DNA from 2 places in the Rhizobium sp. SJZ105 genome. Region 2 is predicted to be linked to the other one. Evidence: predicted binding sites of a transcription regulator. Region 2 holds the regulator's gene; the other holds the start of a gene.
What was found. Region 2 encodes HrcA, which represses chaperone genes, less so after heat shock. Its sites were predicted from a motif close to GTTAGCACTCNCNNNNNGNGAGTGCTAAC; they were not measured.
Positions count from the first base shown of each region.

Region 1: groES (co-chaperone GroES) is a predicted target of HrcA. The motif match lies at 4,213-4,241, and genes of this name have one in related genera.

Region 1 covers NZ_VIUP01000001.1:1,202,581-1,214,517, reverse strand. Annotated here, with positions in the region: gene hisG (ATP phosphoribosyltransferase) at 1-443, shown strand, start outside; gene FB593_RS06115 (DoxX family protein) at 507-953, opposite strand; gene FB593_RS06110 (hypothetical protein) at 1,215-1,649, opposite strand; gene groL (chaperonin GroEL) at 2,150-3,784, opposite strand; gene groES (co-chaperone GroES) at 3,859-4,155, opposite strand; gene FB593_RS06095 (TIGR01459 family HAD-type hydrolase) at 4,525-5,373, shown strand; gene FB593_RS06090 (bifunctional riboflavin kinase/FAD synthetase) at 5,417-6,397, shown strand; gene ileS (isoleucine--tRNA ligase) at 6,666-9,569, shown strand; gene FB593_RS06080 (hypothetical protein) at 9,775-10,428, shown strand; gene FB593_RS06075 (nucleoside deaminase) at 10,481-10,939, opposite strand; gene FB593_RS06070 (pseudouridine synthase) at 11,011-11,937, shown strand, end outside.
Region 2 covers NZ_VIUP01000001.1:1,570,941-1,582,877, forward strand. Annotated here, with positions in the region: gene lptB (LPS export ABC transporter ATP-binding protein) at 1-683, shown strand, start outside; gene rpoN (RNA polymerase factor sigma-54) at 837-2,387, shown strand; gene hpf (ribosome hibernation-promoting factor, HPF/YfiA family) at 2,622-3,203, shown strand; gene ptsN (PTS IIA-like nitrogen regulatory protein PtsN) at 3,286-3,747, shown strand; gene grpE (nucleotide exchange factor GrpE) at 3,878-4,513, opposite strand; gene hrcA (heat-inducible transcriptional repressor HrcA) at 4,627-5,718, opposite strand; gene rph (ribonuclease PH) at 5,855-6,571, shown strand; gene rdgB (RdgB/HAM1 family non-canonical purine NTP pyrophosphatase) at 6,589-7,233, shown strand; gene hemW (radical SAM family heme chaperone HemW) at 7,239-8,438, shown strand; gene dnaA (chromosomal replication initiator protein DnaA) at 8,513-9,976, opposite strand; gene rpsT (30S ribosomal protein S20) at 10,848-11,114, opposite strand; gene FB593_RS07990 (enoyl-CoA hydratase) at 11,309-11,937, opposite strand, start outside.

The sequences.
Region 1 (11,937 bases), 370 kb from region 2:
CGCAGGTGGAATTCTGCGCCCGCCTCGGTTTCGGCCATGCCGATGTCGTTGTCGCCGTGCCGGAAATCTGGCTGGATGTGGACAGCATGGCCGATCTCGGCGATGTGGCCTCGGAATTCCGTGCCCGTCATGGTCGCCGTTTGGCAATCGCAACCAAATACTGGCGGCTGACGCAGCAGTTCTTTTCGCGCCAGCACGGCATTCAGCTTTACCGTATTGTCGAAAGCCTTGGCGCCACCGAAGGTGCTCCGGCGGCAGGGCAGGCGGATATCATCGTCGATATCACCTCCACCGGCTCGACGCTGAAAGCTAACCACCTGAAAATCCTCTCCGACGGCATCATCGTCCGCTCGGAAGCCTGTTTCGTGCGCGCCCGCAAGCCGGACCACGAAGGTGATCCGGCGGTTCAGGAGATCGCGGCGCGAATAAAAGCGGCTGTCTGATAGCATAAAAGAAAAAAGCCGCCGGAGCGATCCGGCGGCTTTTTTCTTGGTCAGCCTATGGGTTCAGGCGCGGGCGGTAACGAAGCCGCGCTTTGCGTCGACGGAGTAGGCGCCTGCACCGAAGGTTGCGAGCAGGATATAGGCGCCGGCAAGGGTGATGTTCTTCATCAGCATGATGCCGTTCAGTGTGTTGATCCAGCCGAGAGCAGGCTCAGGCCAGCCGGGAACGGCAACGGTGCCGCTGTGGAATACGAGGCCGGTGAACACGCAGAATGCTGCAAGCGCCCATGCGGCGATCTTCGTCTGGAAACCGGCGAGAATGGCAAGACCGGCAACGAGTTCGAACAGGCCGGCAAGATAGGCAAGCGCGGTTGCGGCAGGCATGCCGGCGCCCGAGATCATGCCGGCAGTGCCAGCCGGATCGGTGAGTTTGCCGAAGCCGGAATAGATGAAGATGAAGGAAAGCAGAATGCGGGCGATGAGAACGAGAGCGTTCTGGCTGCTGGACATGGAGTATCTCCGGTAAGTGATCGGCGTGTCGCCGGTTAAACTGCAAGGTGATGTCTGGAGATATCAATGACCGAAAATCATGCATCTATAAAGATGAACAATAGAAGACAAATTGTCTTCATTTTGTGAACGACCAACAATGTCGTTCAATGACATTGAGCGCGCATCCCCGTTTGAACGGGACCATTCGACTCGATCTATCTATTTGTTTTAACAAATTTTCCTGACATAAAGCCGCTGCGCAGTTTTACTGGAAACGCGCTAGGCGGCGAAGCGCATATCCTCGAAACGCGGAAACAGGAAGAGCCCCGAAATGCGCCCTTGCTGGCCGATCTCGAAACCCGAGGATTCGCCCATGCAAATAAGCGGCTGCCGCATTGCCGGCAGGGTGAACAGGCCGGTGGAAAAGCAGAAGCGTGAGGGTGCGGCGGAAGCCTGTTCGAAAATTTCGAGCACGCGGTCGTGGTGACCCCGATCATAACAGCGGATCAGGCTGAGCAGGCCGCACTCACCCTGCGGCAGCCCATGCATGAAAGATGCATGTTCGCCAAGCTTGATGACGCCGCTCGAAAGATCGCCGCTCCATTCCTCCGAAATAAAGAAATGCGAGAGGGTCTGAGTATCCGGCATGGTTGTCGCGGCCGCAGGCAGAGCATCGTTGCGTCTTGATATTTCGAACAAATCGCGCCCCCGCATGAACATCGTACCAGCGCTGCAATCTCAAGCGTCGCTGCCAAGTTGATTTTTCATCGCCATCCGCATTCGAGCGTGCCTGCCAAGCATCGAACCCCTTCAATGCTTGCATCCCGCCGCGGCACCCTCACGGGCGCTGACTTATAGTTTATTTTCTTCTACCCACAACAACCTGTCAGAGAGAAAATCAAAAATAATATGTATTCCTTCATCGTAATCGCGAAATATATGAAAAAAAGACAACTAAATGTCGTGCTTATAAACTGGAGAGGGCGAAAATCCGCCCCATCGGCAATTGTGATTCGCCTCTATCGGCACCCGATTATTGCACGCGCTGCCAAAAACAAGCCGACTAAAGTTATCGCTGTTTCAAAAAGAGACAATATTTTTTAAGCCCGATCCCGGCAAGTGAAGATATCGCGCCAGCTGTCCCAAGGGGCATGGGCGGCAACGAAAAAGGGCGATCCGAAGACCGCCCTTTCGTATTCCAGTGACAGGACTGATTAGAAGTCCATGCCGCCCATGCCGCCGCCAGGCATCTGGGGCATTGCCGATTCCTTCTTAGGAAGTTCGGCGATCATGGCTTCGGTGGTGATCAGCAGCGAAGCAACCGAAGCTGCGTTCTGCAGGGCCGTGCGAACAACCTTGACCGGGTCGACGATGCCGAGCTGGATCAGGTCGCCATATTCGCCGGTCTGGGCGTTGTAGCCGTAGTTGTCTTCGTTCCGGTCGAGGATCTTGCCAACAACGATGGAAGCTTCGTCACCTGCGTTTTCTGCAATCTGGCGAACCAGAGACTGCAGAGCCTTGCGGACGATGTTGATGCCGGCTTCCTGGTCGTCGTTCTCACCCTTGACGGTGATCTTCGTGGAAGAACGCAGCAGGGCAACGCCGCCGCCCGGTACGATGCCTTCCTGAACAGCAGCGCGCGTCGCGTTGAGAGCGTCGTCGATGCGGTCCTTCTTTTCCTTCACTTCAACTTCCGTCGAACCGCCAACGCGGATCACGGCAACGCCGCCAGCGAGCTTGGCAAGACGTTCCTGCAGCTTTTCGCGGTCGTAGTCGGAAGTGGTTTCTTCGATCTGCGCCTTGATCTGGGCAACACGGCCTTCGATGTCGGACTTCTGGCCAGCACCGTCAACGATCGTGGTGTTTTCCTTGGAGATCGAAACCTTCTTCGACTTGCCGAGCATGTCGAGGGTAACGCTTTCGAGCTTGATGCCGAGATCTTCGGAAATGACGGTACCACCGGTCAGGATGGCGATGTCTTCCAGCATGGCCTTGCGGCGGTCGCCGAAGCCAGGAGCCTTGACGGCAGCGATCTTGAGGCCGCCACGCAGCTTGTTGACGACGAGCGTTGCAAGGGCTTCGCCTTCTACGTCTTCAGCGATGATGACGAGCGGCTTGCCGGTCTGAACGACAGCTTCGAGAACAGGCAGCATGGCCTGGAGGTTCGAGAGCTTCTTTTCGTGCAGAAGGATGTATGCGTCTTCGAGGTCCGCAACCATCTTTTCCGGGTTGGTCACGAAGTAAGGCGACAGGTAGCCGCGGTCGAACTGCATGCCTTCGACGACTTCGAGTTCGGTTTCAGCGGTCTTGGCTTCTTCAACGGTGATGACGCCTTCGTTGCCGACGCGCTGCATTGCTTCAGCAATGTCGAGACCGATCTGACGCTCGCCGTTTGCAGAGATCGTGCCGACCTGTGCAACTTCTTCCGAAGTGTTGATCTTCTTGGCCTTAGCCTGAAGGTCCTTGACGACTTCTGCAACGGCCAGATCGATACCGCGCTTGAGGTCCATCGGGTTCATGCCGGCAGCAACTGCCTTTGCACCTTCGCGAACGATGGCCTGGGCCAGAACCGTTGCGGTGGTGGTGCCGTCACCGGCGATGTCGTTGGTCTTGGAGGCAACTTCGCGAACGAGCTGTGCGCCCATGTTCTCGAACTTGTCTTCGAGTTCGATTTCCTTGGCGACAGAAACGCCGTCCTTGGTGATGCGCGGTGCGCCGAAGGACTTGTCGATAACGACGTTACGACCCTTCGGGCCGAGGGTGACCTTCACTGCATCAGCGAGAATGTCGACGCCCTTGAGCATCTTTTCGCGCGCTGTGCGGCCGAATTTGACTTCTTTGGCTGCCATTTTCAAAACTCCTGGTTTCGAATGGCCGGACGGGGTCCGGCTTGAAATTTAAGGAAACGATGGGTGCGGCGAAATCAGCCGATGATACCCATGATGTCGGCTTCCTTCATGATCAGAAGGTCTTCGCCGTCGAGCTTGACTTCGGTGCCCGACCACTTGCCGAACAGGACGCGATCGCCAACCTTGACGTCGAGAGCGACGACCTTGCCGGCCTCATCGCGAGCGCCGGAACCGACGGCGACGATTTCGCCTTCCTGCGGCTTTTCCTTGGCGGTATCGGGAATGATGATGCCGCCCTTGGTCTTTGCTTCGGACTCAACGCGACGAACGACGACGCGATCATGAAGCGGGCGGAAATTGGTGCTTGTCATTGCCTAATCCCTCGATCAAATGACTTCAGGAACCTTTTGAAGGTTCACGTGATGGGTGTTAGCACTCCTCTTGTTGGAGTGCCAGCAAAGCCGAGATAAGGAGGCGTCCCCCCGGAGTCAAGAACGCACTGCCGGAAAAATTTCACGGCCTATGGTTACCAGCGTTCCATGACAGAAAATTTCCACGCTATGACGGGCGAGGACAAATCGCTCTTTTTCAGGCAGCCTTCGTTTTCGGCGTAGAGGGGTTTTATGTTCGGATGGTGGCCGGTGGTCCGGAGGCAGGCCTGGCGCCGCTTTTTTCCTTGCCATCGGCGTCCTGCTTTGCCATGTGACGCACACCCTTTTTTCGCACCCGGAAAGCATATCATGGCCCATCGCATTCTCACCCTCGGCGAAATCACTGATGGGTTCGACGTTGTTCTTTCGGATGTCTGGGGCGTGCTGCATAATGGCGTTAGCGCTTTCCCGGATGCGGCGGTTGCGCTGCACGACGCGCGCAAGGCCGGCAAGACCGTGGTGCTCATCACCAATTCGCCGCGTCCGGCCCCCGGTGTCATCGCCCAGCTTCGCGTTCTCGGCGTGCCGGATGAGGCCTATGACCGCATCATCACATCGGGCGACGTAACCCGCGGCCTGATCGCGGAAGGCCCGAGAAAAGTCTTTCTGCTCGGCCCCGAGCGGGACATGCCGCTGCTGGAAGGTCTCGATGTCGAACGGGTCGGCGAGGCGGAAGCGGAATCCGTCGTCTGCACCGGTTTCTTCGATGACGAGACGGAAACGCCGGAAGATTATACGGAAATGCTGAAAGGCTTCATCGCCCGCAAGGCGCCGATGATCTGTGCCAACCCCGATCTGGTGGTAGAGCGCGGCGAGCGCATCATTCCCTGCGCCGGCGCCATGGCGGCATATTACGAACAGCTTGGCGGCGAAGTCCGTATTGCCGGCAAACCGCACGCGCCGATCTATGAAGCCTGCCTTGCGGCGGCGAAAGAAGTGCGCGGCGATTTCCCGAAGGATCGCGTGCTCGCCATTGGCGATGGCATGCCGACGGATGTGAAGGGCGCAATTGCGAGTGGCCTCAACCTTCTTTATATCAGCGGCGGCATTCACGCCGCCGAATATACGCTGAATGGCCAGACGGACGAGGCGCTTCTGAACGCCTATCTGAAGGGGCAGGGCGCGGCTCCCGGCTGGTGGATGCCCCGCCTTGCCTAGGAAACGTCTGGCGTAAGCCGGCGTAAAAAATGGATCGACTGCAATGACCGTCTTTCATCGCAATGAAAAAAAGGAGCCGCTGCCTGAAGGCTTGCGCGGCGGCGTCATCGCGATCGGCAATTTCGATGGTGTGCATCGCGGCCACCGCGCCGTTCTGGACCGGGCGCTGGAACTGGCCGAGGCGCGTGGCGTTCCGGCACTGGTGCTGACCTTCGAACCGCATCCCCGTTCCGTCTTCCGCCCTGAAACGCCGGTCTTCCGCCTGACGCCTGCGCCGTTGAAGGCACGTATTCTCGAGGCCATCGGTTTCCGCTCGGTCATCGAATACCCCTTCGACCGCGAGTTTTCGCAGCGCTCGGCGGAAGAGTTCGTCAATTCCATTCTGGTCGACTGGCTGGGCGCCAGCGCAGTCGTCACCGGCTTTGATTTCCATTTCGGCAAGGGCCGCGAAGGTGGCCCGGCATTTCTGATGGCGGCCGGCAAGCGCAACGGCTTCGACGTGACGCTCGTGGATGCCTTTCGCGACGAGGGCGCGGATGTCGTCTCCTCTAGCCGTATCCGCTCGCTTCTGTGCGAAGGAGATGTGGCAGGTGCCGCCGGACAACTCGGGTATCGTTTCACGGTGGAAAGTGAAGTCATCGGCGGCCAGAAGCTGGGGCGAACTCTGGGTTACCCAACGGCCAACATGGCGCTTTTACCCGAAACGGAGCTGAAAGCCGGCATCTATGCCGTGCGGTTCCGCCGCCCCGACGGAGCGATTTACGATGGCGTTGCAAGCTTCGGTTACCGCCCGACGGTCACCGATAACGGTGCGGCACTTCTGGAAACCTACGTCTTCGATTTTTCCGGTGATCTCTATGGTGAGGTGTGTTCGGTATCCTTCTTCGGGCACCTGCGTGACGAGCTGAAATTTGACGGCTTGGACCCTCTGGTCGCGCAGATCAGGCGGGATGAGGAAGAGGCGCGGGCGATGCTGTCAGGCGTGCGGCCGCTCAGTGAATTGGATGCGAAGATAGCATTTTGAGCGGGCAGATAATCCTGTCCCGGATTGTCGTCGCTTTTCACTTCCTTTTTGCCGGAAAACCGCATAAACAACCGGCCATGTCCCAATACCGGTTGCTGTTTAAAGTTCAGATAGGCCGAATTATTGGCCCGGCCTTCCGCCCGCTCTGAAGAGCCGGAAGGTCCGGGATTTTGGCGCTCGTCATGGCATTTGACATGGCGCTTTCCGTATTTGCCCTCTTTGAAATTGAGACGGCGCGACCGACACGGCGCGCAACAACGGTACAATTATGAGCGACACCGCAGAAAAATTCGACTATTCCTCGACCCTCTATTTGCCGCAGACGGATTTCCCGATGCGTGCCGGCCTGCCGCAGAAAGAACCGGAAACGGTGAAGCGCTGGCAGGAAATGGGCCTTTATAAAAAGCTCCGCGCCTCCGCCGCCGGTCGCGAGAAATTCGTGCTGCATGATGGCCCGCCCTATGCCAACGGCAACATCCACATCGGCCATGCGCTGAACAAGATCCTGAAAGACGTCATCACCCGCTCGTTCCAGATGCGCGGTTTCGATGCCAATTACGTGCCCGGCTGGGATTGCCACGGCCTGCCGATCGAATGGAAGATCGAGGAAGCCTACCGCGCCAAGGGCAAGAACAAGGACGAGGTTCCGGTCAACGAGTTCCGCAGGGAATGCCGTGACTTCGCGGCTGGCTGGATCAAGGTTCAGTCGGAAGAGTTCAAGCGCCTCGGCATCGAGGGTGACTTCGAAAACCCCTACACAACCATGAACTTCCACGCGGAAGCCCGCATCGCCGGCGAACTGCTGAAGATCGCCAAGAGCGGCCAGCTCTATCGCGGTTCCAAGCCGATCATGTGGTCGGTTGTCGAGCGCACGGCGCTGGCGGAAGCCGAGGTCGAGTATCACGACGTTGAAAGCGACATGATCTGGGTGAAGTTCCCGGTGAAGGACGCTGCGCCAGCTCTTTCCGGCGTCTCTGTCGTCATCTGGACAACCACGCCGTGGACCATCCCCGGCAACCGCGCCATCGCCTTCTCCTCGCGGGTCGAATATGGCCTGTTCGAAGTCGAAAGCGCGCAGAACGATTTCGGGCCGCAGCCGGGTGAAAAGCTGATCTTCGCCAGAAAGCTTGCCGATGAGGCTGCTGCCAAGGCGAAGGTGACCTTCAAGTTCGTGCGCGATGTGAAAGCTGAAGAACTGGCCGCCATCACCTGCGCCCATCCTTTGGCGTCGCTTGGCTACGATTTCCCGGTTCCGCTTCTCGATGGCGACCACGTCACCGACGATGCAGGCACGGGCTTCGTGCACACCGCGCCGAGCCATGGCCGCGAGGACTTTGACGTTTGGACCGCGCATCAGCGTGAGCTGGAAGCGCGCGGCGTTTCGCCGGCCATCCCGTTCCCCGTTGGCGATGACGGTTTCTACACCGAGGACGCACCCGGTTTCGGCCCGTCTGCCGAAGGCGGTGCGGCCCGCGTCATGGATGATAACGGCAAGAAGGGCGATGCCAACGAGCGCGTCATCAAGGCGCTGATCGCGGCCAATAACCTGTTCGCGCGCGGCCGTCTGAAGCACAGCTATCCGCATAGCTGGCGCTCCAAGAAGCCGGTGATCTTCCGCAACACGCCGCAGTGGTTTGTCTATATGGACAAGGAACTGGGCGACGGCACGACGCTGCGCTCGCGTTCGCTTGATGCCATCGACCAGACCCGTTTCGTTCCGGCATCCGGCCAGAACCGCCTGCGCGCCATGATCGAAGGTCGGCCCGACTGGGTTCTGTCACGCCAGCGCAGCTGGGGCGTGCCGATCGCGGTCTTCGCCGACGAGCAGGGTGAGGTTCTGGTCGACGAGGCTGTCAACGCCCGCATCCTCGAGGCCTTCGAGGCTGAAGGTGCGGATGCCTGGTTCGCCGAAGGCGCCAAGGAACGTTTCCTCGGCAATGACCATGACCACGCCAAATGGCAGCAGGTCATGGACATCCTCGATGTGTGGTTCGATAGCGGCTGCACCCATACCTTCACGCTGGAAGACCGCCCGGACATGAAGTGGCCGGCGGATGTCTATCTCGAAGGCTCGGACCAGCATCGCGGCTGGTTCCATTCGTCGCTGCTGGAAAGCTGCGCGACGCGTGGCCGCGCGCCCTATAATGCCGTCGTCACCCATGGCTTCACCATGGACGAGCAGGGCCGCAAGCAGTCCAAGTCTCTCGGCAACGTTGTTGCACCACAGGACGTGATGAAAGAGTCCGGCGCGGATATCCTGCGCCTGTGGGTCATGACGACCGATTACTGGGAAGACCAGCGTCTGGGCAAGGCCATCATCCAGACCAATATCGACGCGTATCGCAAGCTGCGCAACACCGTGCGCTGGATGCTCGGCACGCTTGCCCACGATAAGGGCGAGGAGATCGCCTATGCCGATCTGCCAGAACTGGAAAAGCTGGTACTGCACCGCCTGTCCGAGCTGGATAAGGTCGTGCGCGACGGGTACGACGCCTTCGACTTCAAGAAGATCGCCCGCGCCCTGATCGATTTCGCAAATGTGGAGCTGTCGGCTTTTTACTTCGATATCCGCAAGGACACGCTTTATTGTGACGCGCCGTCGTCGCTGAAGCGCCGTGCATCGCTGTCGGTCATCGCCAAGCTGTTCGATTGCCTCGTCACATGGCTTGCGCCCATGCTGCCCTTCACCACTGAAGAAGCATGGCTTTCGCGCTATCCGGATGCGGAATCGGTGCATCTCGCCCAGTTCCCGGAAATTCCGGCGGAGTGGAACAACGACGCGCTGGAAGCGAAGTGGGAGAAAATCCGCAAGGTCCGCACGGTCGTCACCGGTGCGCTCGAAGTGGAACGCCGTGAAAAGCGTATCGGCTCCTCGCTTGAGGCAGCGCCCATCGTGCACATTGCCGACGCCGATCTTCTGGCGGCTCTCTCCGGGCAGGATTTTGCCGAAATCTGCATCACCTCGGCCATTTCGGTGGTCGGCGATGAAGGCCCTGCCGATGGCTTCCGCTTGCCGGAGGTCGCAAAGGTCGTGGTCGAGCAGAAGCTGGCGGAAGGCGTAAAATGCGCACGCTCCTGGCGCATCACCACCGATGTCGGTTCCGATCCGGACTATCCGGAGGTTTCGGCCCGTGATGCGGCGGCACTGCGCGAGCTTGCCGCGCTGGGATGATTTAAAGCTGCTGCGCATCGTTCCTGTCGAAAAATCGATTTCGAGTTTCGGGCCGATGCGCGAGGAAAATGGCCGGATGAATTGCGCTTTAGCTCTTCATCCGGTACACCTGCCTGAAAATGGCCGGATTTGCACGGCAATGCGGGCTACCGCCTGCCGAAAGACGATGTCTGGCGCAATGGGACGGACGGCTGGAAGGGTTTTTATGAAGACGATGAAGGCTTTTGGGCAGGATAACGCGCAGGGTTTGAGCATGTTCCGCACGGTTGCAGGTATCACGGCGATAGGCGTGCTGCTCAGCGCCTGCACGAGCCCGACCTATGGTACGGGCAAGACTGCGGCAGAACAGCTTGTAGACGACCTCGGCAACGCGACTTCGATCACCGGCAACGATCAGGAAAAACGTAACCTGAAATACAGCCCGCGTCCCGGTCTCGTTGTCCCCGCCCAGTCCCGCGCCGAGCAATTGACGACGCCGCAGCAGAACATGGCAAGCCGCGAAAACAACCCGCAATGGGTCGAATCGCCGGAAGAGACCCGTGAACGCCTGCGCGACGAGGCGGATGCCAATAAGAACAATCCGCATTACCGCTCACCGCTGCTTGCCGGCAACGGCACGGCCGGCCAGATGACCGAAAGCCAGAAATGGGAAGCCTTCCGCAAGGCCAAGGCAGATGCCCAGGGTGGCTCTGTCGTCAACGCCCAGCGCAAGTTCCTGACCGATCCGCCGCAGGAATATCGTAGCGTTCCGCAGGATCAGCTGACTGACCTCGGTGAGCCGGAGCAGAAGAAGGAAAAGCGCCGCAAGAAAGAAGCGGCGATGGCAAACACCGGCAAACCCTGGTGGAACCCCTTCTGATAAAATGAAGGGCTTATGGCCTGCGGGAAAGATTGCATCTCCCGCCGGCTGCTTATTCGTCGAGACGTTTCTCGCGAAAGAATTTCCGCAGAATTTCAGCACTTTCGCTTTCCGCCAGCCCCGAATACACATCAGGCGCGTGGTGGCATGTCGGCTGGCTGAAGAATCGCACGCCACTATGCACCGCGCCGCCCTTCGGGTCTTCCGCACCGTAATAGAGACGACGGATGCGGGCAAACGAGATCGCCGCCGCACACATGGTGCAGGGTTCCAGCGTTACATAGAGATCGGCACCGGGCAGGCGTTCCTGTTCCAGCGCCTCGCAGGCCATGCGGATCACGGCGATTTCGGCATGCGCCGTCACATCGTTCAATTCACGGGTGCGATTGCCGGAACGGGCGATGACGCGACCGTCCAGAACCAGGACTGCGCCGATCGGAACCTCCTGCCGCTCACCGGCGGCACGGGCTTCCGCCAGCGCCAGTTCCATGAAATGCGTCCTTTCGGCCATTGCGTTTCAATTTCCTCTTAACCCTTGTGCTTGGACCTGATAGGACAGCCCAAACAACAGGCAAACAGCAAATGACTTTTAAAGACAAGCCGAAGCGTGACGGTGGCAAGACTTTTAGCCGCGACAAGAAGCCGAAAGGCCCCGGCAAGCCCGCCGCAGAGCGTGAAAAGAAACCGGTAGAAGCCAAGGCGGCTCCGGTGCAGGAAGCCGTTATGGGCACCAAGCCAGAGCGCATTTCCAAGATCATGGCGCGCGCCGGCGTTGCCTCGCGCCGCGATATCGAGCGCATGATCATGGAAGGCCGCGTGTCGCTGAACGGCGTCAAGCTGGACACTCCGGTGATGAACGCAACTCTTTCCGACAAGATCGAAGTGGATGGCATGCCCATCCGCGGGGCTGAGCGCACGCGCCTGTGGCTTTACCACAAGCCCGCTGGCCTGGTGACGACCAATTCCGACCCGGAAGGCCGCCGGACCGTTTTCGACAATCTGCCGGGTGAATTGCCGCGTGTGCTCTCCATCGGCCGCCTCGACATCAATACCGAAGGCCTGCTTCTGTTGACCAATGATGGCGGTCTCTCGCGCGTGCTGGAACTGCCGACGACCGGCTGGCTGCGCCGCTACCGCGTGCGCGCCCATGGCGAAGTCGATCAGGCAGCGCTCGACAAGCTGAAGGAAGGCATTGCCGTCGACGGCGTGCTTTATGGCGCTATCGACGCGACGCTCGACCGCACCCAGGGTCACAACGTCTGGATCACCATGGGTCTGCGCGAAGGCAAGAACCGCGAGATCAAGAACGTGCTCGGCGCGCTCGGCCTTGAGGTCAACCGCCTGATCCGTATCTCCTACGGCCCGTTCCAGCTTGGCGATCTGCCTGAAGGCAAGGTGCTTGAAGTGCGTGGCCGCATGCTGCGTGACCAGCTTGGTCCGCGCCTCATCGAACAATCCGGCGCCAATTTCGACGCGCCGATCTACGATGCGCCTGTCGCCGACGATGAA
Region 2 (11,937 bases):
ATACACGACGCGTCGTCAACGGCGTCTCGCTGGTCGTGCGCCGTGGTGAAGCCGTGGGGCTGCTTGGCCCGAACGGCGCGGGCAAAACCACCTGTTTCTACATGATCACGGGCCTCGTACCTGTCGATAGCGGCAAGATCGCCATCAACGGCAACGACGTCACCACCATGCCGATGTACAGGCGTGCCCGCCTCGGTGTCGGCTACCTGCCGCAGGAAGCCTCCATTTTCCGCGGACTGACAGTCGAGGAAAACATCCGCGCCGTGCTGGAAGTGCACGAACCTGACAGCGCCAAGCGCAGCCGCAAGCTCGATGAGTTGCTGGAAGAGTTCCACATTGCGCAGCTGCGCAAATCGCCCGCTGTCGCGCTGTCGGGCGGCGAACGTCGCCGTCTGGAAATCGCCCGTGCTCTGGCGACCGATCCGACCTTCATGCTTCTGGACGAACCTTTTGCCGGCGTCGATCCGATCTCCGTCAGCGACATTCAGAACCTTGTCAGACATTTGACCGCACGCGGGATCGGCGTTCTCATCACCGACCACAATGTCCGCGAAACGCTCGGCCTCATCGACCGCGCCTATATCATCCATGCCGGTGAGGTTCTGACCCATGGCCGTGCGGACGATATCGTCAACAATCCGGATGTGCGCCGGCTCTATCTCGGCAATAATTTTAGCCTTTAAGCTCCCGGGCGCGAAAGATTCTTCATCGCGCCCCGCAGTGACGCTTGACCAAACATAATAAAAAAGCAATTTTTGGGCCAAGTTTCGTTGCCTGCGCAAAATTTATGAAATTTGTGGCGACGAAGAAGCTGTAAGGGGAGTTTCGCGTCCGCCATGGCATTATCTGCCAGCCTTTTGCTGCGTCAAAACCAGTCTCTCGTGATGACACCGCAACTGATGCAGTCCATCCAGCTGCTTCAGATGACGCATTTCGAACTGACGCAGTTCATCGCGCAGGAGGTGGAGCGCAATCCTTTGCTTGAAATTGCGGCAAACGACGGGGATTTGAGCAGCGATAGCCCTGTTGATGCGGAGAATTTCGGCGATGCCGACAGCGAAGGGTCCGACAAGTCCGCGCCGGTAACGGCCGACAGCGACGACTGGTACGGCGATCGCGCGGCAAATCTCGGCGAACAGCTCGACACCAGCTTCGAAAATGTCTTTCCCGACGATACCGAACCCAGAAAGCCCGACGCACCCGAACTGGCGGGGCAGTGGAAATCCATGCCCGGGCAGGAGTCAGGCGAGAGTTACGATCTCGACGACTTCGTTGCCGCGAAACAGACCCTCAGCGACCATCTCAATCAGCAATTGCCTCTCGCCATATCCTCTGTGGAAGACAGGATGATCGCCGATGCGCTGATCGGCCAGCTCGACGAGACCGGATATATCGCCGTAGATGCTGTCGAAGACGTCGCTGAACGGCTGGGGGCGGCGCCTTCGGCAGTGGAGCGAATTCTGGAGACGCTTCAGGGCTTTGATCCTCCCGGCGTGTTTTCCCGCTCGCTGAGCGAATGTCTGGCGATCCAGCTTGCCCAGAAGGACAGGCTTGATCCGGCAATGCGGGCTTTTATCGACAATCTGGAGCTTCTGGCGAAACGAGATTTCGCTTCTCTAAAAAAACTCTGCGGCGTGGATGAGGAAGACCTTCTCGACATGCTGGCGGAAATTCGCACGCTCAATCCGCGTCCGGGCGCTGGTTACGATTCGACCGTTTCCGAGACAATCGTTCCTGATATCATCATTCGCCCCTCCTCTGCCGCCGGCTGGCTTGTGGAAATCAACCCCGAGACCCTGCCGCGCGTGCTCATCAACCAGACCTATTTCGCAGAGGTTTCAAGGCACAAGTCGCGTGAGGGAGAGGATCAGGATTTCCTTTCCGAATGCATGCAGACGGCCCATTGGCTGACCCGCAGCCTCGACCAGCGCGCCAGAACGATCATGAAGGTGGCGACCGAAATCGTGCGCCAGCAGGACGCCTTTCTCGTCAATGGCGTGGACCACCTGCGCCCGCTGAACCTCAAGACGGTGGCCGACGCCATCAAGATGCACGAATCCACCGTCAGCCGGGTGACGTCGAAAAAATACATGCTGACGCCGCGCGGCCTGTTTGAGCTGAAATATTTCTTCAGTGTTTCCATCAGCTCGGTGGAAGGCGGTGACAGCCATTCGGCAGAAGCGGTGCGTCATCGCATCAAGGCGATGATCGCGCAGGAGGCCGCCGACGCAGTGCTTTCCGATGACGATATCGTCGATAATCTGAAAAAGAGTGGTATCGATCTTGCTCGCCGCACCGTGGCCAAATATCGCGAGGCGATGAACATCCCATCCTCCGTTCAGAGACGGCGCGAGAAGAAGGCCCTGGCCAGACTGTCGGCGTTCTGAGCGGTGGCGCTGGTCACGTTTTCAGGGCTTTCCAGCCGCACCATTGACTCTTGCTACGGCAAGGGCTAGAAGCCCGCCGCACACGTAAGCAAGGTCATTTGTAACGGATTCATCTCCACCGTCCATGGGCGTAAAATTCGAATGGGGGCTTTTAAAGGCCTTCGAAACGCTTGGATGCGCGCGCGGCTTGACGTAAGCTCGTACTCGCAAATCACTACAAAAAGGAAATTTTCCATGAGTGTGCGTGTATCTGGTAAACATATGGAGATCGGCGAATCTTTCCGGCAGCGGATTGAGGACAATATAGGTCTGGCAGTTACCAAATACTTCGATGGGGGGTATTCAGGCCAAGTGACCGTAGAGAAGTCCGGATCGCGTTTTGCAGCCGATTGCAAACTGCATCTCGATACGGGCGTTGTATTGCATGCGGCGGGTCAGGCAAATGATCCGCAAGCGAGTTTCGATGCCGCCGCCGAGCGTATCGAGAAGCGCCTGCGTCGCTACAAACGGAAGCTGAAGGACCATCACCACAATGGTTCTGCGGCGAACGGCGCGATGTCGGAAATCGCCTATACGGTAATGGATGCTGTCCCCGATGAGGACCACGAGGTTCCGGAAGACTACGCACCCACGATCGTTGCGGAAAGTTCGAAACAGATAAAGACGATGTCCGTCGCCAGCGCCGTGATGGCGCTCGACATGACGGACGAACCGGTTCTGCTGTTCCGCAGCCCCGGCAAGGAATATCTCAACATCGTCTACCGACGACATGACGGCAATATTGGCTGGATCGACGCGGAAACGATCAAGAGCTGAACAGTCTGACAAGACATGGGAGGCAGAGCGCGAAAGCGTATCTGCCTCCTGCATCGTCTCGATGGCATGAAGGAAAAAGAGAATGGCGTTGGCAGATTTGCTGCAACAAGATGCGATTATTCCCGCCCTCAAGGTGAATTCCAAAAAGCAATTGCTTCAGGAGCTGGCCGCAAAGGCAGCCAGAATTACCGGAGTCTCGGAACGGGAAGTTTTCGACGTCATCCTCCAGCGTGAGAAACTCGGCTCCACCGGTGTGGGGCACGGCATTGCCATTCCGCATGGCAAGCTGAGCAGCATCCATCAGATCACCGGCGTCTTCGCACGTCTTGAAACACCTGTTGATTTCGAGGCGCTGGATGACCAGCCGGTCGATCTGGTTTTCCTGCTGCTTGCACCCGAAGGCGCCGGCGCGGATCATCTGAAGGCGCTGTCGAGAATTGCCCGAGCTTTGCGCGACCCCGAGCTGGTGGCCAAGCTGCGTGCCACCGATTCCGACACGGCAATCTACGCCTTCCTCAATCAGGAGCAGGCGACCGCTGCCTGATCAAAGGCTGCCGACGGTCCTTTCCATGGACAAAAAAACGCGCCCTTGAGGCGCGTTTTTTATTGGAGCATTTCAAACGAAAGCGCGTCCAGCTTTTTACATCTGGACGCGCTTTAGATGATGGAATGCCTCACGCATCCTTCTCGTTGACGGAGGCGGTGCCCGGCTCGGGCGCTGCGGCGGTCTCCACCTTCGGGCCACCCTTTGAGACGCCAACCATGGCGGGGCGCAGCACCCGGTCACCGATGGTGAAACCGGCCTGAACCACCTGAAGTACCGTGTTGTTCGGAACTGCCGTGTTCGGAATTTCGAACATCGCCTGGTGGAAATTCGGATCGAATTTTTGGCCTTCCGCATCGATCTTTTTGACGCCATGGCGCTCCAGCGTCGAGAGCATCGAGCGCTCCGTCATCTCGACACCTTCGATCAGGCCGTTGAGACCGGCTTCGCCATTGGTCTTGAGTTCGTCCGGAATGGCTTCAAGAGCGCGGCGAAGATTGTCGGAAACGGCAAGCATGTCGCGCGCGAAAGCGGCGAGAGAATAGGCCTTCGCATCCTTGACTTCGCGTTCGGTGCGGCGACGAAGATTGTCCATTTCTGCTGCAAGACGCAGGAACTTGTCGCGCAGATCGGCATTTTCGGCCCTGAGCAGTTCGATCGGATCGGGCTCGGCAGCTTCCGCCGTCTCTTCCCCTGTAAATGCGGGTTCGACAAACTCTTCGGCGACGTCCGCGTCAGGTCCGGGCTTTTTCGTATCGTCGGTCATGACGTTCTCCAGATTTGAATATTGTTGGTTGCGCCCGATATCGAGGTTTGAAGGGCAAAAATCAAGGCTTGCGGCGAAAAGCTTGCCGCATTCTCTAACCTTGCGGGCTTGTCCTATCTCTGCTTTCGGGAAAGGCGGGCCATAATTTGTGCGGTGTAGTCCACCATAGGCACGATACGGGCGTAATTGAGCCTCGTGGGACCGATGACGCCGACGGCACCCACAACGCGATTTTCCTCATCCCGATAAGGTGCCACGATCAGTGACGAGCCGGACAGCGAGAAGAGCTTGTTTTCCGAGCCGATGAAAATCCTGACGCCTGAGCCACTTTCTGCAAGGTTGAGGATCTCGATGAGGTTTTCCTTGCGTTCCAGATCGTCGAACAGCAGGCGCACACGATCGATATCTTCCTCACCGGCCAGACCTTCCAGCAGGTTGGAGCGTCCGCGTACGATGAGGCGGCCGAGCTTGCCCTCTTCATTGTCGCCCGCCCATATGGCGAGACCACGTTCGATGAGGTCCTGCGCGAGCGTGCCGAGTTCCGACTGCAATTCGGCACGCTGCGTCTGAAACTGGCCCCGCAGTTCCTGCAGCGTCTGCCCGGAAAGATGGGCATTGATGAAATTCGCCGCCTCTGTCAATTGCGATGACGAAATGCCGACCGGCAATTCGATGATACGGTTTTCGACCTGATTGTGGTCCCCTACCAGCACGGCAAGCGCCTTGGTGGGCTCCAGCCGGATGAATTCAACGTGCTTGAGAATGACGTCGCTCTTGGCCGTCAGCACCAGGCCCGCACCGCGCGACATGCCTGAAAGCATGCGGCTTGCCTCCGTCAGCAACCCTTCCAGCGATTGCTCGTGGCCGGCGACTGGACCGATCTGGCGGTCGATACTGGCTCTCTCATCGGCGGGCAGATCGCCCACCTGCATGAATGCGTCCACGAAGAAGCGCAGCCCCGTCTGGGTGGGCAGGCGACCGGCGCTGATATGCGGCGAATAGATGAGACCCAGTTCCTCGAGATCACTCATGACGTTGCGAACGGAGGCCGGTGAAAGCGACATCGGCAACAGCCGCGACAGGCTGCGCGACCCCAAGGGTTCGCCGGTGTCGAGATAGCCTTCGACGATGCGCCGGAAAATCTCCCGCGACCGTTCATCCAGCAACGATGCCTGATCTTTTGAAAGCGGTGCGGAAAAGCCCATATCATCCGTTCTTTATCGTCAAAACTCTGTCCGTACCAATATAATGCGTTGCACCGCTGCGGCAAAATGGAAATTGGCTTTGCAAAACCCCGGGGCGCGCCTTAGAAGGCAGGAACCAACATGGAGAGTGGATCATATGCGGCCTTCAGGCAGAAAAACCGATCAGATGCGCAAGGTTTCCTTCGAGCGCAATTTCTCGAAACATGCCGAAGGTTCCTGTCTGGTCAAATTTGGTGATACGCATGTGCTCGTCACCGCAAGCCTTGAGGAAAAGACGCCGCCGTGGCTGCGCAACAGCGGCAAGGGCTGGGTCACCGCCGAATACGGCATGCTGCCGCGTTCCACTCATGAGCGGATGAAACGCGAGGCCTCGGCCGGCAAGCAGGGCGGACGCACGCAGGAAATCCAGCGCCTCATCGGCCGCTCGCTGCGTGCAGTGGTCGACCTGCAGGCGCTTGGCGAGCGCCAGATCAGCATCGACTGCGACGTCATTCAGGCCGATGGCGGCACGCGCACGGCTTCCATCACCGGCGCATGGATCGCCCTGCATGATTGCCTGAAGTGGATGGAAACTCGCAACATGATCAAGGTCGAGAAGGTCCTGAAAGACCATATCGCCGCGATCTCCTGCGGCATCTTTGCAAAACAGCCGGTCATCGATCTCGATTATCTCGAGGATTCCTCCGCCGAGACCGATGCGAATTTCGTCATCACCGGCTCCGGCGGCATCGTCGAGGTGCAGGGAACCGCGGAAGGTGCCCCCTTCTCCGAAGAGGAATTCCTGACGCTGCTCGGTCTTGCAAAGGCCGGATGCAGCGAACTGGTCGCCCTTCAGAAGCAGGCAATCGCCTGAGCCGACAGGAAAACGTCATGCGCAAGCTCGATACCAGAACGATCGTTGTCGCCAGCCACAACAAGGGCAAGATCGCCGAAATCGCCGACCTGATCGGGCCTTTCGGCTTTTCAGCCAAATCGGCTGCGGAGCTGAACTTCGTGGAGCCGGACGAGACAGGCACCACCTTTGAGGAAAATGCTGCCATCAAGGCGCTTGCGTCTGCGAAGGCGTCCGGCCTGCCGGCTCTGTCTGACGATTCCGGTCTGGTGATCGATGCGCTGGATGGCGCGCCGGGCGTTTACACCGCCAATTGGGCGGAAACGGCTGACGGTACGCGCGACTTCGCCATGGCCATGCAGAAGGTCGAGGATGCGCTTGCCGAACGCGGTGCAACGAAGCCGGAAGACCGCACGGGCCGCTTCGTCAGCGTGCTGTGCCTTGCCTGGCCGGACGGGCATGTCGAATATTTTCGCGGCGAGGTGGAAGGCACGGTGGCGTGGCCACCGCGTGGAACGAGCGGTTTCGGCTATGACCCGATCTTCAAACCGGAAGGTTACGACACCACATTCGGTGAAATGACCGCAGACGAAAAACACGGCTGGAAGCACGGCGATGCGTTTGCGCTCTCCCACCGTGCCCGCGCGTTCAAAAAATTCGTCGAAACCTGTCTGGAGGCATGAACCCGATGACCGGGGAGCACCAACTTTCTGCCCCCGGCGCGTCGCTTCTGCCGGATACGGGCGATCCCGGTTTCGGGATCTATCTGCACTGGCCCTTCTGTGCGGCCAAATGCCCCTATTGCGATTTCAACAGCCATGTCCGCCACCGCCCGGTGGATCAGGACCGGTTCACTGCGGCGTTCCTCAGCGAAATGGCAAAGATGCGGGCGCTCAGCGGTCCGCGTGTCGTTACCAGCATTTTCATGGGCGGCGGCACACCTTCGCTGATGGACCCGCAGACCGTAGGCGCGCTTCTTGATGGCGTTTCGCGCTTCTGGCATGTGCCTGATGGTATCGAGATCACCATGGAGGCCAATCCTTCAAGCGTCGAGGCGGAGCGGTTTCGCGGTTACCGGGCAGCCGGCGTCAATCGCGTCTCGCTCGGCGTCCAGGCGCTGAACGACCGGGACCTGAAGTTCCTTGGCCGTCTGCATGATGTTGCCGATGCGCTTAAAGCCATCCGTCTGGCGCGGGAAATTTTTCCGCGCATGTCCTTCGATCTGATTTACGCCCGCCCGAACCAGACGGTGGCCGAATGGGACGCTGAGCTGAAGGAAGCCGTCTCCTACGCCGTCGACCATCTGTCGCTCTATCAGCTCACTATCGAGGAAGGCACGCCGTTCTACGGGCTGCACAAGGCTGGCAAGCTGATCGTACCGGATGGCGAGCATTCGGCGGTGCTTTATGAAGCGACGCAGGAAATCACCGAGCGTTACGGCATGCCGGCGTACGAGGTTTCCAATCACGCCCGCCCCGGTGCGGAAAGCCGCCATAACCTGACCTATTGGCGTTATGGCGATTATGCCGGTATTGGACCCGGTGCGCATGGACGCCTGACCAATGGCGCCTCCAAGCTCGCCACCGTCACCGAGCGCCATCCCGAAACCTGGCTCGATACCGTCGAGCGTGAAGGCCACGGCATGGTCGATCAGGAGCTTCTCGGCGTCGACGAACAGGCAGACGAACTGCTATTGATGGGTCTTCGCCTGCGCGAAGGCATTGATCTTGCTCGCTGGAGCGATCTCTCCGGCCGCGAACTCGACCCGGAGAAAGAGGAATTCCTCCTGCAACACGGCTTCGTGGAACGGATCGGCAATTCCCGCCTGCGCTGCACCCCTTCCGGCATGCTTATTCTGGATGCCGTGGTCGCCGATCTCGCCTGCTGACCGGCAGCCTGCCTGGTCCTGAGCCAATCAACAACCGAGAAACCAATAAAAAAGCGGCCCGAAGGCCGCTTTTTTCATGCGTTGTTTTCGTTGATCAGGCGCTTCAGCAGCTCAACCTCGTGGCCGAGCTTGGTGTCGCCGGAAATCAGATCCTCGATCTTGCGCACCGCGTGAAGAACCGTGGTGTGGTCGCGACCGCCGAAACGGCGACCGATCTCGGGAAATGAGCGCGGTGTCAGCATCTTTGCCAGATACATGGCGATCTGGCGCGGCTTGACGATGACGCGGGTGCGACGGTTGGAAACCAGCTCCTGCCGCGACACATTATAATGCCTGGCGACGATGCGCTGAATATCCTCGATACGGACGCGCTTGGCCTCCCCACTGCCGACGAGGTGCGACAGCAGCTCATCGACACGGTCAACCGAGAGGTTCGGCTCGAAAGAGCGTCTGAACATCAGCTGGTTGAAGGCGCCTTCAAGCTCGCGTCCGCTCGCCGTCACGCTTTTGGCCACATGGGTCAGTATTTCGTCCGAAATCTCGAAAGACGGATCGTCCTGACGTGCAGAACCCATGCGACGGTTGAGCATTTCGTAGCGCATGTCGTAATCGGGACCTTCGATCTCGATGGCCATGCCACCCTGAAGGCGCGAACGGACACGCGGATCAAGCGATTCCAGCTCCCACGGCGCGCGGTCAGCGGCCACGACAACCTGCTTGGCGCTGTCGAGCAGCATGTTCAACAGGTGGCAGAATTCGTGCTGGATCATCTTGCCCTGCAGGAACTGCATGTCGTCGATGACAAGAAGGTCGATATTGCGCAGGGTGTCCTTCAGCGTCAGCGCATCATTGTCGCGGATCGCGGTCGCAAAACGCCACATGAAATATTCGGCCGTCAGATAGACCACACGCGGGTTGCGCGGGCTGTCGATGGCGGCATTGGCAATCGCCTGTAGAAGGTGTGTCTTGCCAAGCCCGACACCCGCATGAATGAACAGCGGATTGAAGCGCACAGCACCGGCACCCGCTTCAGCGATCGTCTTCGCCGCCGCAAGCGCGACGCGGTTGGACGAGCCCTCGACAAAAGTGTCAAAGGTGAAACGTGTATCGAGCGGCGAACCGAACAGCGGCCCGGAGCTACCCTGCCGCAGCGTCGCCTGCGCCGCCGCAGGCTGTGCAGAAGGTGCTGTCGCCGGCTGCGACGGAATGAAGGACTTGTTGCGCGCAACCGCGCCCATGTCCTGAACGGGCTGCACCCGTTCCTCGACCTGCGCGGGGCGGGCCGGGCGGCTGGCGGAGCGGACAAGAATTTCCACCTTCAGCACGTCCGGATCCTCGCTTTGGACGAGACTGGTGATCAGATCCATATAACGGTTGTTGATCCAGGACTTCAGAAAGGTCGTCGGAACGGTAAAACGGACGACGCTTTTCGAAACGGTGTGGAGTTTGAGCCGTGCAAACCAGCTTGCATAGACCTCGGGACCAACCTGTGCCTTCAGCCGCGCGCTAAAACGTTCAAACAGCGCATCGTGCTTCATTGCCGATTTATCCCCTGCCGCTTCTGAGCAAGCTGCATCACGAGCCTGTGGTGCGCGGTCCCCATCGGCCACCGCACCCATCGCCAAATTCAATTTCATATTGCCGCCTTTCAAATTGCCAATCATAGCCTGACGATCAAAAAACGATCGCCAGAGATCCCCCTCGTATTATTTCCCGCCTCCAGCACTCCCCTCGAAAGAGCGTCAAAGACTACTACTTGTTTGCGAGCCGGTTATCCCATTTCCCTCCCCTTCATGGAGAGGCCTGCGACACGCTAAAAACGCTCCTTTCGCTACAACTGTAAGGCGCATTCTTAAGGACAAAAAGCTCCAGCCCGTTCCGAGACCGAAACGGCACAAAAAGCTCAATGACCTGAGAAAACGGACCTCGAAAGGCCCGCCAGCAAGAAGGTGAATATCGTCGATACGATCATCGAGATAATCTGTGGACTGAGATCCGCACCCCTTGTTGAAATGCATTTAGGCAGGATCGTGGGGAGAGATCAATGGCGTTTTTTCTGCAAAAACTCAGATCGACCATTGACTCGCAATGGTCGTTTTGCATCACCGGCAAGGTCCGAAGCAGAATCGCTTATGAATCAATGAGATTCAATTTTGGCATTTTTCGATAGCCCGTTTTGGCAAAAAAATAAAAATCTTCTTGACTCAAAACTGGCTGCGACTTCCGTAGAGAAAGCTTCCCATTTTTCGGGAGACCTCCGGCAATCCATTGTTTTTATTCAGTTTTTCTTGTCGCTCATCTGACATGCGTTTGTCACGTTACGGCAGGAATGATTAACGTAGGGTTAGAATCACAAAAAGCCCGGTCAAAAGACCAGGCTTTTTGAATAGTTAATTGTGATTAGCCGGATTAGGCGGAAAGAGCCTTAACGCGCTGGGCAAGACGCGACACCTTACGGGATGCCGTGTTGCCATGCAGAACGCCACGCGTCGCTGCGCGCTGGATCTCAGGCTGAGCTGCCTTCAGAGCTTCGGTGGCTACTGCCAGATCGCCCGAAGCGATAGCTTCCTCGACCTTGCGGATGAAGCCGCGAACGCGCGAACGGCGAGCCTTGTTGACTGCGGTACGGCGAGCGATCTTGCGGGTCGCCTTTTTCGCCGAAGTTGTATTGGCCATGTATGCCTCTCTTCGAATTCAAACCAAATTCCGCAACCAGAGGATCGGGTCGTTCGAAGACCTCACTTAACCCAAGAATGCGGGAGTAATTTCGGACAAGCCGGATGGCTTTCCTTAACCGTGGGCGGGCATATACCGCTAAAGCGTACGCCCGTCAACGCGCAAATGGCGGAAAACGCCGATATTCCGAATCCTTAGCGATTCCGGAAAGCGGGTTTGCGCTTTTCAACGAAGGCCGCCATGCCCTCCTTCTGATCCGCTGTTGCAAAGAGCGACTGAAAGGATCGCCTTTCATATCTCAGCCCTTCCGAAAGAGGAACCTCGAAGGATCGATTGACGCTTTCCTTGGCCATGAGAACGGAAGCGCGAGACAGCGAGGCGATGCGCGTGGCGGCATCCACCGCCTCATCCATAAGATTTGCCGCGGGGACGATCCGCGAAACGAGGCCGGCGCGCTCTGCCTCGGCCGCATCCATCATGCGGCCGGTCAGAACCAGATCCATCGCCTTCGCCTTGCCCACCGCCCGCGTCAGCCGCTGCGAGCCGCCCATGCCGGGAATGACGCCAAGCGTGATTTCCGGCTGGCCGAATTTCGCAGTGTCCGAAGCGATGATGAAATCGCACATCATTGCCAGCTCACACCCGCCGCCCAGCGCAAAGCCGGAGACTGCGGCAATGACCGGCTTGCGGGTCGATGCGACCTCGTCCCAGCCGCCGAGAAAGTCGCCGACATAGGCATCGACAAAATCCAGCCCCTGCATTTCCTTGATGTCCGCGCCAGCGGCAAACGCCTTTTCCGAACCCGTTATAATGATCGCACCGA